Regions from separate parts of the Aneurinibacillus thermoaerophilus genome, predicted to be linked through region 2. Evidence: riboswitches for the same ligand, from Rfam matches in the RefSeq annotation. Region 2 holds a riboswitch; each other region holds the start of a gene.
The links. A riboswitch is a leader RNA that binds a small molecule or an ion and turns the genes downstream of it on or off. The one in region 2 is predicted to bind cobalamin.

Region 1: another riboswitch for cobalamin. It lies ahead of cobT (nicotinate-nucleotide--dimethylbenzimidazole phosphoribosyltransferase); the one in region 2 lies ahead of K3F53_RS00190 (energy-coupling factor ABC transporter permease).
Region 3: another riboswitch for cobalamin. It lies ahead of K3F53_RS02255 (ribonucleoside-diphosphate reductase subunit alpha); the one in region 2 lies ahead of K3F53_RS00190 (energy-coupling factor ABC transporter permease).
Region 4: another riboswitch for cobalamin. It lies ahead of K3F53_RS05380 (S-layer homology domain-containing protein); the one in region 2 lies ahead of K3F53_RS00190 (energy-coupling factor ABC transporter permease).

What each region holds. Positions count from the first base shown of each region.
Region 1 covers NZ_CP080764.1:3,089,338-3,093,749, forward strand. The annotation lists gene K3F53_RS15995 (MDR family MFS transporter) at 1-1,453, opposite strand, end outside; gene cobT (nicotinate-nucleotide--dimethylbenzimidazole phosphoribosyltransferase) at 1,618-2,685, opposite strand; cobalamin riboswitch at 2,833-3,007, opposite strand; gene K3F53_RS16005 (ornithine--oxo-acid transaminase) at 3,034-4,227, opposite strand; gene pruA (L-glutamate gamma-semialdehyde dehydrogenase) at 4,272-4,412, opposite strand, start outside.
Region 2 covers NZ_CP080764.1:34,240-38,651, reverse strand. The annotation lists gene K3F53_RS00205 (energy-coupling factor ABC transporter ATP-binding protein) at 1-564, opposite strand, end outside; gene cbiQ (cobalt ECF transporter T component CbiQ) at 570-1,361, opposite strand; gene K3F53_RS00195 (energy-coupling factor ABC transporter substrate-binding protein) at 1,345-1,656, opposite strand; gene K3F53_RS00190 (energy-coupling factor ABC transporter permease) at 1,663-2,421, opposite strand; cobalamin riboswitch at 2,621-2,833, opposite strand; gene K3F53_RS00185 (CDGSH iron-sulfur domain-containing protein) at 3,091-3,294, opposite strand; gene K3F53_RS00180 (hypothetical protein) at 3,606-3,815, shown strand; gene K3F53_RS00175 (helix-turn-helix domain-containing protein) at 4,097-4,297, shown strand.
Region 3 covers NZ_CP080764.1:394,000-398,411, forward strand. The annotation lists gene K3F53_RS02245 (LCP family protein) at 77-1,039, shown strand; gene K3F53_RS02250 (DedA family protein) at 1,078-1,689, shown strand; cobalamin riboswitch at 1,815-2,034, shown strand; gene K3F53_RS02255 (ribonucleoside-diphosphate reductase subunit alpha) at 2,221-4,412, shown strand, end outside.
Region 4 covers NZ_CP080764.1:991,341-995,752, reverse strand. The annotation lists gene K3F53_RS05380 (S-layer homology domain-containing protein) at 1-2,153, opposite strand, end outside; cobalamin riboswitch at 2,352-2,552, opposite strand; gene K3F53_RS05375 (Cof-type HAD-IIB family hydrolase) at 2,678-3,487, opposite strand; gene K3F53_RS05370 (2-hydroxyacid dehydrogenase) at 3,514-4,412, opposite strand, start outside.

The DNA.
Region 1 (4,412 bases), 610 kb from region 2:
CAGGATTTTTGCGCGGCAACCAGAACCCGACAAGCAAGGAAGCCACCGCTAATACACACAACACAACAAACACATGGTGCAGCCCATACGCCAACCCTTCCCGCATGATGTCAAGCATCTGCGCCGGAATCATCTGCACTGCTTCCGGATTAAACAATTGGTTCATATCCGTCCCGGCCGCTAACCCGTGCCCTTTCGTATAGCGATCCAGCGCCGCATTAAACAATGTGCCGAACACCGCGATGCCAAACGTTTGTCCGAGCGTGCGGACGAACGAATTGGAGGCAGTGGCCGCACCACGTAAACTCCAATTCACTGAAGATTGAACAACAACGGTAAACACGGTAACCGAAAGGCCAAATCCAAGTCCTGCAAAAAACATAATCGCGATAAGCGCAAACTGTGACGTATCCATCCCGACGGACGCAAGCCAGAGCGAAGCAAAGATAAGGATGGCAAGTCCCAGCAATGACGTATTGCGTGTACCGATACGAAGCATCAAACGTCCGCTCAAGATCGCACCCAGCGGCCAACCGATGGACATCGGAGTTAATGCCAATCCTGAACTGGTTGCTCCTTCTCCATATACACCTTGAATCCACATCGGTAAATAGGCGTTTATCGCAATCAACACGGCGCTAATAATGAAAGAGACCAGATTGGAAACGGAAATACTGCGGATGGTCAACAGTTGCAGCGGCAGCATCGGTTCCGGCGACCTGATCTCAATCCACACGAATACAGCCAGGAACAAGGCCGCGGTCATAAATAGAACAAAAATAACCGAAGACGTCCAGGCATACTGCTGCCCGCCGGTCAAGAATGCGTACAACAACGCTGACATCCCGATGGTAAACGTAACTGCGCCCGCATAGTCGATATGTTGTTTCTTTTTCTCGAACGATTCATGCAAATATAGCCACAACATAATAACAGCCACAATGCCAAACGGCACATTAATAAAGAAAATCCAGTGCCACGATAAAACATCAACGAAAAATCCGCCCACCAGCGGCCCAACAATGCCGGAAATTCCCCAAATTGAGCTAAACCATCCCTGAATTTTGGCTCGCTCTTCAAATGAATAAATATCACCGATAATCGTGAACGTCACCGGCAGTACCGCCCCGGCTCCAATCCCCTGAATAGCGCGGAATAAAATCAGTTGCTCCATCGACTGCGCCAATCCACATAGCATCGAACCAAGTAAAAAGAAGGCGGTACCAATCGTAAAAATAACTTTGCGCCCGAATAAATCTGCCAGCTTGCCGTAAATCGGAGTTGTAACGGACGTTGTCAGCAAATATACCGCAAACACCCAACTCGTAAGCGTAATCCCCCCTAAATCACTTACGATTCTAGGTATCGCAGTACTGACGATCGTCACTTCAATAGCGGCCAGAAATGTTGCAACCAACATTGCGATTGTTACATTTCTTCTGTTTGTTTTCATATGTTCTCTCCTTCACCTTTGCTTTTACCCCCGCTATTGAAGGCGAGGGATTCTGCCTAGGTAGTATAAAGCTTCCAGCATAAAAGTCAATCGTCCGACTTACTGATACGTTCATTCTCCTGGATAAAACCCCCGCTGTGGAGGACAGCGGGGGTTGTTGATTCTTATAAGCCTAAATCAGCAAACGTTGCCATTTCATTCAACATAGCAAGCGATGCTTCCAGCAATGGGAACAAAAGCACTGCACCTGAGCCTTCGCCTAAACGCATGCGCAAATATAACGCTGGAGTCAGTTCCAAATATTCAAGCGCCGCCCGATGGGCTGGTTCTTCTGATAGATGCGATGCGAATAGATACGGGAGCACAGCCGGGCATATTTCATACGCAATCAGTGCGGCTGCGCCCGCGATCACCCCATCGACAAGAACAGCCATTCGATTGGCTGCAGCCCCTAAAGTCAATCCCACCAATCCGGCAATTTCCAGCCCGCCGACCCGCGCCAGCACATCAATCGGCTCCAGTTTGGCACGCCAATTCTTTTCAATTCCATTTATATGAAGTGCCCGCTCAATAATAGCCTCCTTGACCTTCCGCTTCTCTTCATCAATGCCTGTCCCTTTGCCTGTCAGCTCAGTTACAGAACGGCCGGTTACGGCAGCTGTCAAAGCAGTGCTCGGGGTTGTATTTCCGATTCCCATATCGCCTAAGGCCACCGCCTGATACCCCTCTCTGGCCAGTTCCACAGCGATCCGGATGCCGACTTCAATGGCGGCTACGGCTTCCTCCCGGCTCATTGCTGCCCCCTGCGCCATGTTGTTCGTGCCTGCCCTTACTTTTTCTGCTCTCACGCCCGGAGATGTTTTCGCCTTGCTTCCAACATCGACGACGATCACCTCCGCTCCCATCCGGCGCGAGAACACATTAATCGCAGCACCTCCCCGCGCAAAGTTATCCATCATCAATCCGGTTACCTCCGGCGGAAACGCGCTCACTCCTTCTTCGACCACACCATGATCGCCGCACATGACTACCACCGCTTTTTTACGCAACGTCGGCGCTTCTGTCCGTTGAATGCCAGCCAAGCGGATCACCATTTCCTCCAAGACTCCCAAACTTCCTGGCGGTTTGGTTAAGTTATCCACTTTTTTTTGCACCGCTCCCATCATCTTTTCATCCGGCTGGACGATACGACTCAATATGTCCGCGAGCGTAATCTTGGTTGTTTGTTTCACCTTCTCATCCCCATCCTTTTCTCTACCGTTTCAAGAAAATGGTAAGGACGCAGGAAAACAAAGCGCTGGTCACCATGATGAATAAAAAAGCCCAGGTCAAAGAAGACCTGGACTTGCCACATCCGGTTCAATGCTACCTGTTCCTCGAGTAGTCCGCTGCAATAGGCAGGTCTCCTGGCTCCCGGATCAATACCATGTGCCAACAGCCTTCCCAGACGAATCGCCCAGTGACTGTCAGCGGCTCCCCGGCTACAGTGGCGGGCCCGCGTGTTTTCTTCCCTATTCTCCCCGAAAATGGGGCACCTATTGCGTCCTATACACATTTACAAACAGCATACACCGGTTTGTTTATTTTTTCAATACTTGATAGATTCTCGCGATTGCCCAATCCAAATCCTCTTTAGAAATAATGAGCGGAGGCGCAAAGCGAATCGTTGTTTCATGCGTTTCTTTACACAGCAGACCAAGATCTTTCAACGCTTCGCAATATGGACGGGCTTTCTCTGTCAGCTCTACGCCAATAAACAGACCACGGCCGCGTACTTCTTTGATGATTGGATTTTCAATTTGCAATAATTTCTCTTTAAAGTATTCGCCCATTTCCAGCGAACGCTGCACAAGGTTTTCTTCTTCCAATACTTCAAGCGCTGCGATGGCCACGGCGCAGCCCAGCGGATTTCCGCCAAACGTGGAGCCGTGAGAACCCGGTTCGAAGACGCCGAGAATTTCTTTATCCGCAGCCACAGCAGAAATCGGGAACACACCGCCGCCAAGCGCTTTCCCCATAATATACATGTCCGGCTTTACATCTTCCCATTCGCAAGCGAACAGTTTACCTGTACGACCAAATCCGGTTTGAATTTCGTCTGCTACAAAAAGTACGTTATTTTGCTTACAAATTTCACGTGCTTGCTTTAGGAAACCTTCTGGCGGCATCACGATACCCGCTTCGCCTTGAATCGGCTCCGTAAGGAATGCGGCCGTATTAGGCGTAATCGCTTGTTTTAATGCCTCGATGTCACCGTACGGAATGATTTTGAAGCCTGGCGTAAACGGCCCGAATCCACGCTTATAGCTTTCATCGGAAGAGAAAGACGTAATGGTCGTCGTACGACCATGGAAGTTGCCTTCACATACAATAATTTCCGCCTTGTTTTCCGGGATTTTCTTTACATCGTATGCCCAGCGGCGCACTGCTTTAATTGCTGTTTCTACCGCTTCCGCGCCTGTATTCATCGGCAGAATCATGTCTTTTCCGGTCAGCTTGGAAAGCTTTTCGTAGAACTCGCCCAGTTTGTCATTATGAAATGCACGGGAAGTAAGCGTAACTTTATCCGCCTGTTCCTTGAGCGCCTGAATAATTTTCGGATGACGATGGCCTTGGTTGAGCGCCGAATAAGCGCTCAACATATCCATATATTTGTTGCCTTCCGGATCTTCTACCCATACGCCTTCCGCTTTAGAAATAACGATCGGTAGCGGATGATAGTTATTAGCACCGTATTTCTCGGTTTTTTCGATAATGCTTTGTGTTTTGCTCATAGAAGTCGCACCGTTCATGGTTATTCTCCCCTCTATAATAAAAATTACAATACTTCAGAAATAAGCTTCGGCTGCGTGAACTGCAACAGGTAGTCCGGGCCGCCCGCCTTGGAATCCGTACCGGACATATTGAAGCCACCGAACGGATGCACGCCAACGATCGCGCCTGTGCATTTACGGTTAAT
Region 2 (4,412 bases):
GTGAATTCTTTCTAACTCTTTCATCAAAAGACGCGTATGCAGGCGATCGAGATATGCTGTTGGTTCATCTAGAAGTAAAAGCTCCGGTTCCAGTACCATTACTCCGGCCAGTGCTACTCTTTTCTTCTGGCCAAGGCTTAAGTGATGCACCGGACGCTCGCGGAAATGTTCCAGGCCGAAACGAACGAGCGCCTGTTCCACCTTCCGCTTCGCTTCATCATCCGAAAGACCTGCGCTGCATAAGCCGTATGAAATATCTTCAGCCACTGTGCTGGCGATAAGTTGCTGTTCCGGATCTTGAAAGACCAGTCCGACTTTCTGCCTGATTTGGCTGAGAAACGTACGCCGATAAGAGAATGCTTCCCCTTTCCACTTCACGACCCCGCGTTCTGGTGCATAAATTCCGTTCATATGCAAAAACAATGTCGATTTTCCGCAGCCGTTATGTCCGAGTAGTACGCAGCGCTTGCCTCTGGGCACCCGCATTGTTAGACCATTCAAAGCAGGAGTTTCACTTCCCGGGTATGTGTAGCACACATCCTCGATTTCCAAAAGCCAGTCCATTCTTCTCACCTTCCCGTCCACCATTCAAGCGCAACCAACAGCAAAAAAACTGCTGCCGCCTCGGCCGCGTATCTTCTCGAAACAAAAGCATGTGAAGAAGCTACTACCCTCAAGTCTCCATCAAATCCGCGCGCCGCAAGTCCAATCGAAAGCTGCTGATAACGCTGTACTGTCCGGGCAAATAATCGCGCAACCAATCCGCCGGCATCCCGCATCTTGCGCGAGAATCCATGTCGGGCTCCCCTTGCTTTATAGGCAATCCAAAGCTGTTCCACCGTTTCTAAAAACACGAAAACAAACCGATACATAACAAGCAACAAATCTGTCACCATACAAGGGACACCAATCCGCCGCAGCACGGCTAAAATTTCCGTAAATGGAACCGTCAACAAAATAAAATACAAACAAGAAACGGAAGAAAGCGAACGAAGCAATAACGCGCTCGCTTTCTTCATACCGGCCACGCCAATATATACATGAAAAACTCCGAAAGAATAAATAAATACCGTCTGCTCTGTTATCTCCGCTATTGACCGCGCCGTAATTTCCAGCATAATTGGCGGCAAGCTAAGCGCAAGAAATAAAGAAATTGCCCCCAATAGCCGCAAATAAATACGCCAAGGAATGCCGGCATAGCCCACAATCCAGACACTCATCCATACAAAAACTGCTATGTGAGTAGGCGCGTGCGCCACCATAACAAAACAAAGCATAGTAATGCCAATTACCAGTTTCTGAATCGGAGATACATGGCGCAGGCGATTCGTATAAGCAAGCGTATCAAGCTGAATCTTCATCCGAACATTCCCGCTTTGTAGCCCGACCCTTATAATAACCGATGCCATACCCTATAATACCGGCGCCAAAGGCCGCCTGAAGCGCGAATAGAAGGCTTTCCGTCTCACTTCCCGGCGGTTCAAAAAGCGGCTTGAACCACGGTTTGTATTCTGGTGCCATTTCTGTCACCGCCTGTTCAGCCGCGCCGTCCGCTCCGCCAAAATCCGAATCTTTAATCATGACAAGCGGAATCACCATCAACGCAGCTACTACCAAAATAATCAACACATTCATTTTCCAAACCGAATTTTTCATAAAGAATTACGCTCCCCGTTTAATAGATTGCAGCGTGTTTAATTCTTGTCTGTTATACACCATAAGCCAGTTCCATACCAGCACCGTCAGCAACCCTTCGCTAATCGCGAGCGGAATCTGAGTAACCGCGAAAATTCCAGCAAACTTTGCGAAAGAAGCCAGCACTCCGCCACTTGCCGCCGGAAATGCCAGCGCCAACTGTAAAGAAGTAACAACATAAGTCGCCATATCGGCTAATGCCGCCGCCAGAAAAACGGCCAAACGTTGCTTTCCCGTTGAACGAACAGTCAATCGGTACACACTATATGCTACGAACGGCCCAACCACGGCCATGGAAAACGCATTTGCACCCAATGTGGTTAGTCCACCATGTGCCAAGAGTACGGCCTGAAACAAAAGCACAAAGCTTCCTAACACTGTCATCGCCAGCGGGCCAAACAATACCGCCCCCAATCCCGTCCCGGTCGGATGAGAACTGCTTCCTGTCACGGATGGAATTTTCAGCGCTGACAAAACGAATGCAAATGCGCCCGCCAACCCGAGAAGCAATTTCGTCTCCGGTTGCTCTTTTGTTAATCGCTTAAGAGAACGAAGTCCCATCAGGAAAAAAGGTAAAAACAGCACCCACCAAAAAACGGCCCAACCTACTGGCAAAAAGCCTTCCATAATGTGCATCGCATAAGCAGTGTTAGGTTCGTTAAGCGAAAAATAAAGCGCGAACCCCGCAACAACTGCAGCAAACGAGAGCATACGTTTTCTTTTCATTCACTTCTTCCTCCCTTTCATACATGCAATTTCTATCAGCAATAAGAAAATCTAGCAAGTTGCGCTCTCATCCTTTAATAATGAAAATAAAAAAGCATCTTTTCCCACAGAAAAGATGCTTCGGTAAACAAAAGCGCAAAATCAATCTACGTGCCTGTGTTATATGCCCCTTTGAACACCTCACCATCCTCGTGGTTTTGCAGTGTTTCTCTTCACGGCAGGTCTCCTGGCTTCGGGTCTGACGAACAACCGCCCCCTTCCCATTTCACAGGCAGAAATAGTGGGTTTAATATCAGCAGTGTTCTTCCCTTCACAGTGGCGGGACCGCGTCGGATTTGCACCGAACTTCCCTTTTAAGTTCTCCATTCCAGCATCTGGTGGAACTTTGAACACCGTAAAGTTTACATATACAGTTGTAAGTGAGCCCATGATAACATGAATTTGAAAATAATTCTACTGGTAAACACTTATTTTTTGAAAAATTATAGACTTTAGTACAGGAAAGAAATCAGAATACTAGTAACAGCGCCAACCTAATTTATAAGACTCAGGCTTACTATTACTTTCATGTAGATCGAATCAAAAGAAATAAGAAACCCTGCCTTTTGGCAGACAGGGGCGAAATTCAACTATTTAAGGCGATTAAAGTTTGGTATGGGTACCATCACATTACGGTAAATTCCCGGATTTTCCGCACCCGCAAATCGCGACTGTTTTCGGTTCTTCAATATTCACAATGAACGGCTGTTTTCCTGTCCCTTTGTGAGAGCCATCACAATACGGAGGGTTCCCAGTCAAACCACAAGCACAATAAGCTTTTTTTCCGGGTTTCTCTTGTATTACATAGGGTTGCTTCCTATCATACATAGCCATCTCCATTCCTCCTATATCCATCTTTTTTGCTCTTTCAACGTTCGTATTGTGATGAGAAAAAGGGTCGATTTACCAATTCCATTTTTTCCTAATACGAGACGGAAATATTCATCCGTTATTTAATCAATCGTAGAAACAAGAAGAAGCGGAACATGGAACTTATTTGATTTTATCTTTTTGCAAACACAACATTGGTAATTTTGCACATTATTTGATTCTAAAGCAGGGAATTCTTTTTCAAATTTCCATGGTCGAAGCCGTCTCATTTGGCAAATATATAGCTACCGATTAAGGGGTTAACAAACGGTTATTTGGCAATACTGGCTCTTATCATCACAATGATAAGGAGCGGATTATGTTATGAAAAAATCACTGATTACAAACTTACGAATGAAGCATTACGAAAGGAAGAGCGTGCGATTTCTGATGCTTTTTTCCGGCAGCGTGTGACGGCCGTTCGACTGATTCTTGAAGGTTTTTCTACGGTAAAAGCTGCAGAAGTACTGGGCATTTGTCACTAGTCTGAGACGCCTTAGAAAAAGGCGCCGCTCACGTAAATAACACCTGAAATTTTTCAAACGAAGAAAGGGAACTGACCCTTCCCTATCTAAGTTAAAAATATGCTTAAGAAATTTTCGAAATCACAAGTATGGATAATTGCTTTAGTGGTCTATGTGCTAAGTACCATTAATTACAAAAATCCTTCTACACTTGATAAGATATCCATTACTTTGGCATGTATCTTATCAGCTCTTGTCATCTGGAATTTCGTATTACACTTATATAAAGAAAGGATTGAAAAATGAACTATACCTTTAACAGTACAAAAGAGTTAAAACAGTTTATCGCAAAGGAAGTCTTGAGCTCGGCTGAAGCTATTGAATACCTAGGGATTAGTCGTGCACGTCTAAGCCAGTTAATTAAGAACGGCAAACTTATCCCCATCAAAAAACTGCAACGGGATAGTCTGTTCCTAAAAATCGATGTAGAGAAAAAAAAGTAAGAGCTTGAAGAGTTAAGGAAGAAATACAGACCATATGATTAAAAATAAGACCCGTCTACACCGAGTTATTTTTGTTCTGGCATCCATGTGAATACGTAGTCAGGTTTCGAATTCT
Region 3 (4,412 bases), 360 kb from region 2:
TGATAAAACATCCTGATGCGCTATAATAAAGAATGGTGTTTTGCTCACTGTAAAGAAAGGATGTTTTGTTAATTCCATGAGAACGTTAAAAACCATTCTAAGAATGACGTTTGTTTTTTTGTTATTATTCGGAATCGGGTTAGGTGCGTATTACGCCTATTCTTTTTATTCTTTCACGACGAAAATTCAGAAACCGGGCACCGCGACATCGCTTCCGGAATGGACGGGAAAAGAACGTGTCAATATTTTATTGTTGGGTGTGGACAAGCGTGATTATGAGGAGTCTACGCGTTCAGATTCAATTATGGTAGTAAGCATCGACCCGGTAACTCAAAAAGCGCATCTATTTTCTATTTTGCGCGATTCATGGGTAGAAATTCCGGGTCATAGAAAAAACCGGATTAATGCTGCATATGAACTTGGCGGCCCGGAATTGATGGCTGAGACGGTGGAGAATTTAACCGGGCTTCCGATTCAATATTATGTAGTGACCGATTTTAAAGGGTTTGAAAAAGTAGTGGATGCGCTTGGCGGCGTTGATTTGTATGTTGAAAAAGACATGGAATACTATTTGTATGAAAATAATGGGTACTATGATATTCTGCTGAAAAAAGGCTATCAGCACCTGGATGGTCGTAAAGCGCTGCAATATGTGCGTTTCCGCCACGACAAAATGGGCGACTTCAGCCGGACAGAGCGGCAGCGTAAATTCTTGAAAGCTTTGGCTGAAAAGGCGAAAAGTGGAACGAGTATCTGGAAAGTGCCGCGTGTGCTGGAGGCTATTTCTCCTTATGTAACGACTAATATGGGTTCCACCGATATGTTGCGTCTGGCAAACCTGGCCTATAAAATCGATCTGGAGAATCTACAGACGGAACAAATTCCGCCTTCTACGATTTTGCGGGAAAAAACGATTGGTGGGGCACAGGTAATCGATCCACGTGCAGAGCGGACAAAAGAATACATTCGTGAACTTCTGGAAAATCCGGTGGATGGCCAAGCTGAGGTAAACAAAGAGGTCAAGGGTTCTATAAACTGATTTTGTGTATAGGATAGTTGATAAAGGGGGACGGACTTATGGGAAAAATGCTTGAAACGATTGGATCCTGGATTACCGCCATTATCGACTATCTGGGGTATATGGGTGTGTTTCTCGGCATGCTTCTAGAAAGCGCCTGTATTCCGATTCCGAGCGAGCTAATTATGCCGTTCGCCGGTTTTTTGGCTTCTCAAGGCAAGATGGACCTGGTTTTTGCGATTGCGGCGGGAAGCTTTGGAGGCACGATCGGTTGCGTTGTCGCATATATCATCGGGCATCGTTATGGACATTTGTTGGAGGGGCCGCTTAGGTTCATCTTCCCGCTGCATGAAGTACGACGTGCGCAGCGCTGGTTGGCCCGGCATGGAGATAGTGTTGGGTTCTTTACTCGCTTGCTTCCGGCTATCCGTACGTTTATCTCCTTGCCTATGGGAATGGCACGTGCGCCATTTTTGCGTTTTATTGTCTATAGTTTTCTTGGCACGACGATGTGGTGTACGGCCCTTGCCTATGTAGGCTGGATTCTAGGTGAGAATTGGGCGGAGATTAAAACGTATTTACATTACGGGGACGCGTTTGTTTTGGCCGCGTGCGCGGTGCTTGTCATTTATTACTTGTGGAAAAGAAAAAAGCGAAGTCGTTTTGTATGAAGGAAGGCTCCTGGTTTTTGCCGGGAGCCGCTTTAAGTTAAGGAATGTTCTGCTTTCTTCTGAAATGCCCAAAAGGTTCCTTTATTAACCACAATATATTATGTTATAATCTCCTTATAAAACTAAATATAGGTAAGCTTTATGGTGTGTTTGCATGATTTTTTATCTTACTAAGAGATCAGGTAAACACTTAAAAGGGAAGACCGGTGAAAGTCCGGCGCGGTCCCGCCACTGTGAACGGGGAGCAACTCTTGGATTCACCACTGTTTCATAAGACTGAAATGGGAAGGTATAGAGAAGCGATGATCCGTAAGCCAGGAGACCTGCCATAAAGAAAGCACCGTTGGAACCACGAGGATGGGGAGGTGTAATCAGTCATGAGGGCGTTTGCCCTTTCTTAGGCGCGTTAAGCTTAGGCACAGGTATGCCTTTTTTCATTGCCTATTACAAGCATCCTTATACCCAACGGGAGAGGATGCTTTTTTTATTACCGCAAAGGAGATGGAAGAATTGCAAACATTTGTTTTTGATATGGATAAACAGGTTCCTTCACTCATCAGCGATATCTTGAGTGATTTTCCCCAATTAGATGCGGATGCGCTTATTCGGGGTACGTTCGCGAAAGGGAAACACAAAGAACTAACGGAACAAGAACTGGCGAAAATCGTTTCCATGTCAGCCGCGGAGCTGATCTCTAAAGAGGAGCCGGAATGGACCTATGTTGCAGCTAGAGCATATATCATTGCGCTGTATCACGAAGTGGCCCGAAGCCGTGCATACCCATTCAGACTTTCTCGTCCCTATGGTTCTTTTCTCGACCTGTTGGAGCAGTTAGTGGAAAAGGGCATTTATCAAAAGGAGATGCTAACGGCCTACCGCTTACAAGACATTATGGAACTGGAACAAGAGATCGATCCCGAAAAGGACAAGCTATTTACTTATTTGGGGATTGTTACTCTTGCCGAGCGGTATTTGGCCAGGGATTACACCGGCAACCTGTTTGAACTGCCCCAGGAGCGATTTATGATCATTGCTATGCACCTCATGATGCAAGAACCCAGAGAAAAAAGATTGGCGCTGGTGAAAGAAGCCTACTGGGCACTGAGTCATCAGTATATGACGGTGGCAACGCCGACTATGGCGAATGCGGGAAAAGCAAGGGGGGGCCAGCTTTCCAGCTGCTTTGTGGACACGGTTGATGACTCGTTGCAAGGCATCTACGATTCCAACACCGATATTGCCCGGCTGTCCAAAATGGGAGGCGGCATCGGCGTATATATGGGAAAAGTGCGGGCTCGTGGCTCTTCCATTCGCGGCTATGAAAACAAATCGAGCGGGGTTATTCCTTGGATTCGCCAACTGAACAACACGGCGGTAAGCGTCGACCAGCTTGGAACAAGAAACGGCAGCGTTGCTGTTTATCTCGATGTATGGCACAAAGATATCCTGGCTTTTTTAGATTTGAAAATGAACAACGGTGATGAGCGCTTGCGGGCGCATGACATCTTCACGGGTGTGTGTATCCCTGATCTTTTCATGGAAGCGGTAGAAAACAGAGAGGAATTTTATTTATTTGATCCGCATGAAGTTCGCAATGTAATGGGCTTTTCTCTGGAGGATTTCTATGATGAGGAGCCGGGGCAAGGCAGCTTTCGCGAACGTTACGAAGCGTGCGTCCGTAATGCCAGCTTGAGCCGTGTGACGGTACCGGCTATAGAAATCATGAAGCGGATCATGATCTCGCAGTTGGAAACGGGAACTCCGTTTATGTTCTACCGGGATACTGTTAACCGCGCGAACCCGAATAAACATGCGGGAATGATTTACTCCAGCAATTTGTGTACGGAAATTCTAGAGAACATGTCTCCTACAACGGTGTGCGAAGAAGTGTTACAGGACGGAGAGATTGTGATTCGGAAAATACCGGGCGATTTTGTTGTCTGCAATCTTTCCAGCATTAATCTGGGGCGTGCGGTACCCGCAAACGTATTGGAACGATTAATTCCCATTCAGGTGCGCATGCTGGACAACGTGATTGACGTAAATCAGATTGATGTTCTACAGGCCCACTATACTAACAAAAAGTATCGAGGCATTGGGCTTGGAGCTTTTGGATTACATCATCTGCTCGCCGTCAATAAAATCAGATGGGAAAGTGAAGAGGCGGTTAGATTCAACGATCGGTTGTTTGAACGAATCAATTATTTAGTCATTCGCGCTTCACTGGAATTAGCGAAAGAAAAAGGAGCCTATCCGCTCTTTTCAGGCAGCGAGTGGGAAAATGGAGAATATTTTGTCCGCAGACGTTATGATTCTCCCGAGTGGAAAGAACTCGCGAAAGAAGTAGCCGTATGCGGCATTCGAAACGGATATCTGATGGCCATTGCACCAACCGGCTCAACGTCGCTGATTGCTGGCTCCACCGCTTCTGTTGATCCAGTGTTCGAGCCGGTCGCTTATGAAGAGAAGACCACATACAAAATTGCCAATCCAGCTCCCGATTTGTCTTCTCGCACACTGTGGTACTACAAGGGAGCGTATCATCTGGATCAGCACTGGTCGATCAAACAGGCTGCCGCCCGCCAGCGTCATCTCGATCAGGGACAAAGTATCAATTTATATGTCCGTCCTGACATCCATGCCAGGGATTTACTACGGTTGCATATGGAGGCCTGGAAACAGGGATTGAAGACAACCTACTACATCCGCAGCCGTGCGATTGA
Region 4 (4,412 bases), 960 kb from region 2:
CCATCGCTTGCGTTTGCGAGAATTCGTTTACAAAGAGATTCAATCTCCACATCCAACGATGGAATGGACTGTGCTGTCTTCTCTACTTTGCTGCGATCGATCACCGCAAATTTTGTGAAATGATCCACTTTTCCGATAATAATACCTGTTTTCGCATCCAATACTGCGGGGATCGGAATCCACTCATTTTTCTGCTCGTCCAGCCATGCCAATACAAGAGCGTGTAATTGCTCCGTTTCGATAGGAATTTTTATCATAATGTATATCGATTTGTTAAACTTCGTACCATCCGGCCCGAAATCATATATCCCAGAGACAAGCTCCGGACGTTGAACCATCTGTTCGGTAATCGTGAGCGAAGTTGTTTTGGATAAAGCTTGCGCTGGAACGATGAGTTGTACTTCATCCATATTATCTTTAATTACGCTTTCGACAGCGGCTGAAACGGACTGTTGTAACGATACCGTATGATTAGCCAACGATTGCTTTATCTGCTCCGCTTGCCTGGCATCCATTCTTTCGGCAGCATTTAGCACAACCGTCGTTGTGGCCACTTTGCTTATCGGCTGTGTATTATTCGGCGTAAGACCAATACGGTTAAGTTCATTTTCAACATGCGCCGGAATGGAAAATGTTCCATCTTTGTACGTATCCGCAAGAAAATACGCACCTAAATCCTTGCCGAGATCAAGCGTATAGCGCCAGGCTACAACATCCCCATCTTCTAACATATAAATGCCTGCACTGTAATTGGGAAACCAGCCGTTAACCGAATACATCCAACCGCTCTGCGGACCGCGATCAAACTCCCCCAGCCCATCAATGGCTTCTACGTACAGCGTCGCCCCGGAACCGCGAGATTCTACTTTATTGCCTAACATACGCCGGAGAACGGTATAGGCTGTGTCCCCCTCCTTCAGCTCTACCGACTGAGCAGGCAAAATGACGCCGCGCTGACTATCCCCGATTACGGATAGCGTAATTGTTTTTTTTACAGGAACAGGTGTATTCGGGGGCGTTCCTCCTTCAGGCGGTGTTGATCCATCGGGAAGCGGCGACCCTGGTTCCGTTGGAGGTTTTTCCGATGTTGGTGGTGAAGGCTGAGCCGCGAAGCGATAAAGCGGAGATTTCCCCTTCGTAAATAAATCATATGCTACCAGCGCCTGCAACGCTTGTTCCGTAGCCATCCTATCCGTTTTTCCGCCCGCTACATGGACAAAGCCTCCGTCCGACTGCCGGTATGAAAGTAAATGATGCAACAAATTTTTTCCTGATTTTGTGAAAGCGGCTGAAGTCGGGTCTATGCCATTCGCGGTTAAAGCGATAATCACCTGGGCTGTAGTCTCGCTCGGCTCCGTTACGTCCCCCAAAAAACGAAATGTGTATCCGCCCGTTTCATTTTGTTGAGCCGATAAATAAGCAACCGCCTTATCAACAACCGTTTGCACTTCAGGACGGTTTTTGTATGGCGCAAGAGAGGTCAGCGCCATCGCCGTTATATCGAGATTGCTTTCGGCTCCGGGCGAAAGCGGCCAACTTCCGTCCGCATATTGATGTTGCACAATGTAAGCAATAAGCTTCTCGCGATTCCATTGCGCATCTTCAGGCGTTTTGTAATCTCCGCAGTCAAGGGCGATTAAAGCAAAAATCGGTCCGTTGAGCCCTTGGTTTGTCATGCGAGAATTGTTGTAAATTTTTTCGATGAAGTTATAGCCGGCGATTGCGGTCGGATCACCGCCTACCGCTTTGACCGCTAAAGCAATTCGTTCATAGTCGGTTACTTTACGGTACTGTCCTTTTGCGGCCGCGACCTCCCGTTCTATGCTTTCGAGATAGCTTGCCGGAACCGCTTGTCCAGCGCGCGCAAGCCCGATTGCTTCCCATTCAGATAGTTGATTATGGCTCAGGGCATACTGACTCGCTGTCTGAATCGCCTCTTCAATGCCAACAGAATGGCCAGTAGACTGCTCTTGTACGGTTACTGTATCAGGAGTTACTGTAGTATCGCTCCCCAAATCTCCTCTTATTTTTGGTACAATAGAAGCATAAGCCGGCTTCGGTTGAAACCAAGAAAACCCTAACACTGTAGAAATAAAAAGAAAGAAGATCGTGAATAAAGCAAAATACTTTTTCCATGTATTTCTGAAACCCATTTTCTCATTACCCCCTTCGCTCTTAAAGAAATGTCAATGCACAATAACAAACAAAGCCACCCTTATACAAGGGTGGCCTCACATACAATGAAATGTTGCAATAACAAACAATGGAACAATACAAGAAAAAAAGCATACAAAAGCCCAGCTGTATTGTACACTGTTGTCGTTTCTTTATTCTCACCCCCCGAAGAATCAGAAACATCTTAGAGAAAGGCAGGTCTCCTGGCTCATGGATCATCGCTTCTCCATACCTTCCCATTTCATCACAGAAACAGTGGCGTATATTGCTGGAGTCACTCCCCATTTACAGTGGCGGGACCGCGTCGGATTTGCACCGTTCTTCCCTTTTAAGCAAAAAGCACACAGGCAATTTGCACCTTTCCCCGCTCTTTATTCAATTTTTATTCTTATGATACTGTCTCGACGCTTTTTTGTCTATAATATTTTAACATTTCAAGAAAAAATTTGTATAGAATGCATATTTTCTCAACATGAACAGCGAAACGATACGAAGGAAGTCTTTATACGCAGTTTTTCATCCCGAACACAAGACGCTGCAAGGCTTCCGCCACGCCGCTTTCATTATTAGAGGCGACGATCAGGTCGGCTTTTTCTTTTACGTCCTCCGGTGCGTTAGCCACAGCTACTCCGATTCCCGCCATAGTAATCATATCAAGGTCGTTATAATAATTACCGATAGCGATCGTATCGGCCAGCGAAATATTTAAATATTCGGCAAGGTTACTTAGCGCCGCGCCTTTGGAAGTCGCTTTATCAATAATATCGATATAAGACGGACCACTGCGGAGCGTCCGCACCGGCAAATTCATCGCAGCAAATTCATCGTACGCTTTGTTAAGCTGTTCATCGGTGCCAAATAAAGTGAATTTAACCAGCTTATCCTCCACGGTTAACATATCCTGAATGAGTTTTGGCTGTGCGAGGTATTTTGCGTACATCCGTTGCACGTCTTCGCGCTCCATGCTTTCCGTATACATATCAAATGCGGTGCAAAAGTCCATGTGAATATTTTCCCTGCGACAGTACTCCACCACACCTCTCAATGATTGCATAGAAAAACCGTTTTCCTGCAGAATTTCTTTCGTTTTGGAGTGTGTAGTAACCGCGCCGTTATGACAAATAAAATAACCGTGAATGCCGATTTCTTCAAGAATCGGAAGCACGCTGACAGGCGCGCGCCCGGAACAAAGCACAATTTGTACTCCTTCCTCTTCCGCTGCTCGCAACGCCTTTTTGTTTTTTTCTGTAATCCGGTAGTCGTCTGTAAGTAGCGTTCCGTCGATGTCAATTGCAGCTAGTTTGTATGCCATATATTTCACCATCCAGAATCTTTTCTTTATAATAATGATGCATAGACATCGGGATTCGCCGTATATCTTAACCGTTCGCCTTTTACGCCTAGAAGCACATTTTCCGCCGCTACCATCGCCATGCGGAGACGTGTCTGTACAGTTGCACTTCCAATATGAGGCAATGCTACGACATTATCGAGCGAAAGTAAGGGATGCGAAGGAGGAATTGGTTCTTTTTCAAACACATCAAGCCCTGCTGCCCAAATTTCTTTATTAACCAGCGCCCGATAAAGCGCGTCCTCGTCCACGTTCGTGCCGCGGGATACGTTAATAAATGTAGCCGTCCGTTTCATGCGAGCAAACTGTGCTGCCCCCATCATATAGTACGTTTCTTTTGTGGCTGGCGTTAGCAATACCACATGGTCGGATTTATCCAGCAATTCCTCCAGCGAACAATATACGGCGCCGAGCTTTTCTTCTGCTTCCAGGCGCCGTGTCCGGTTGTGGTACAAAATACGCATATCAAACGCCTTGGCACGACGGGCGACCCCTTCCCCAATGCGGCCCATTCCGATAATGCCAAGGGTCGAACCATACACCTCCTGCCCTGCCATAAACATCGGCGACCAATTCTTCCATTTCCCTTCTTTAATGCAAGCCATTCCTTCACCCAAGCGGCGCGCGGTAGCCATCAATAAGGCAAAAGCTAAATCCGCCGTCGCTTCCGTAAGCACGTCCGGCGTATGTCCAACACGTATGCCGCGCTTCGTCGCTTCGGCAATGTCGATATTATCATAACCCACCGCCATCGTGCTGATGACCCGCAGATGCGGAGCGGCATCCATTACTTCTGTATCAATCCGATCGGCCAGCATAGAATACAAGCCGTGGGCATCTTTTATTTCTTTAAGTAGCAATTCGCGCGGCATTACCTTGTCTTCTT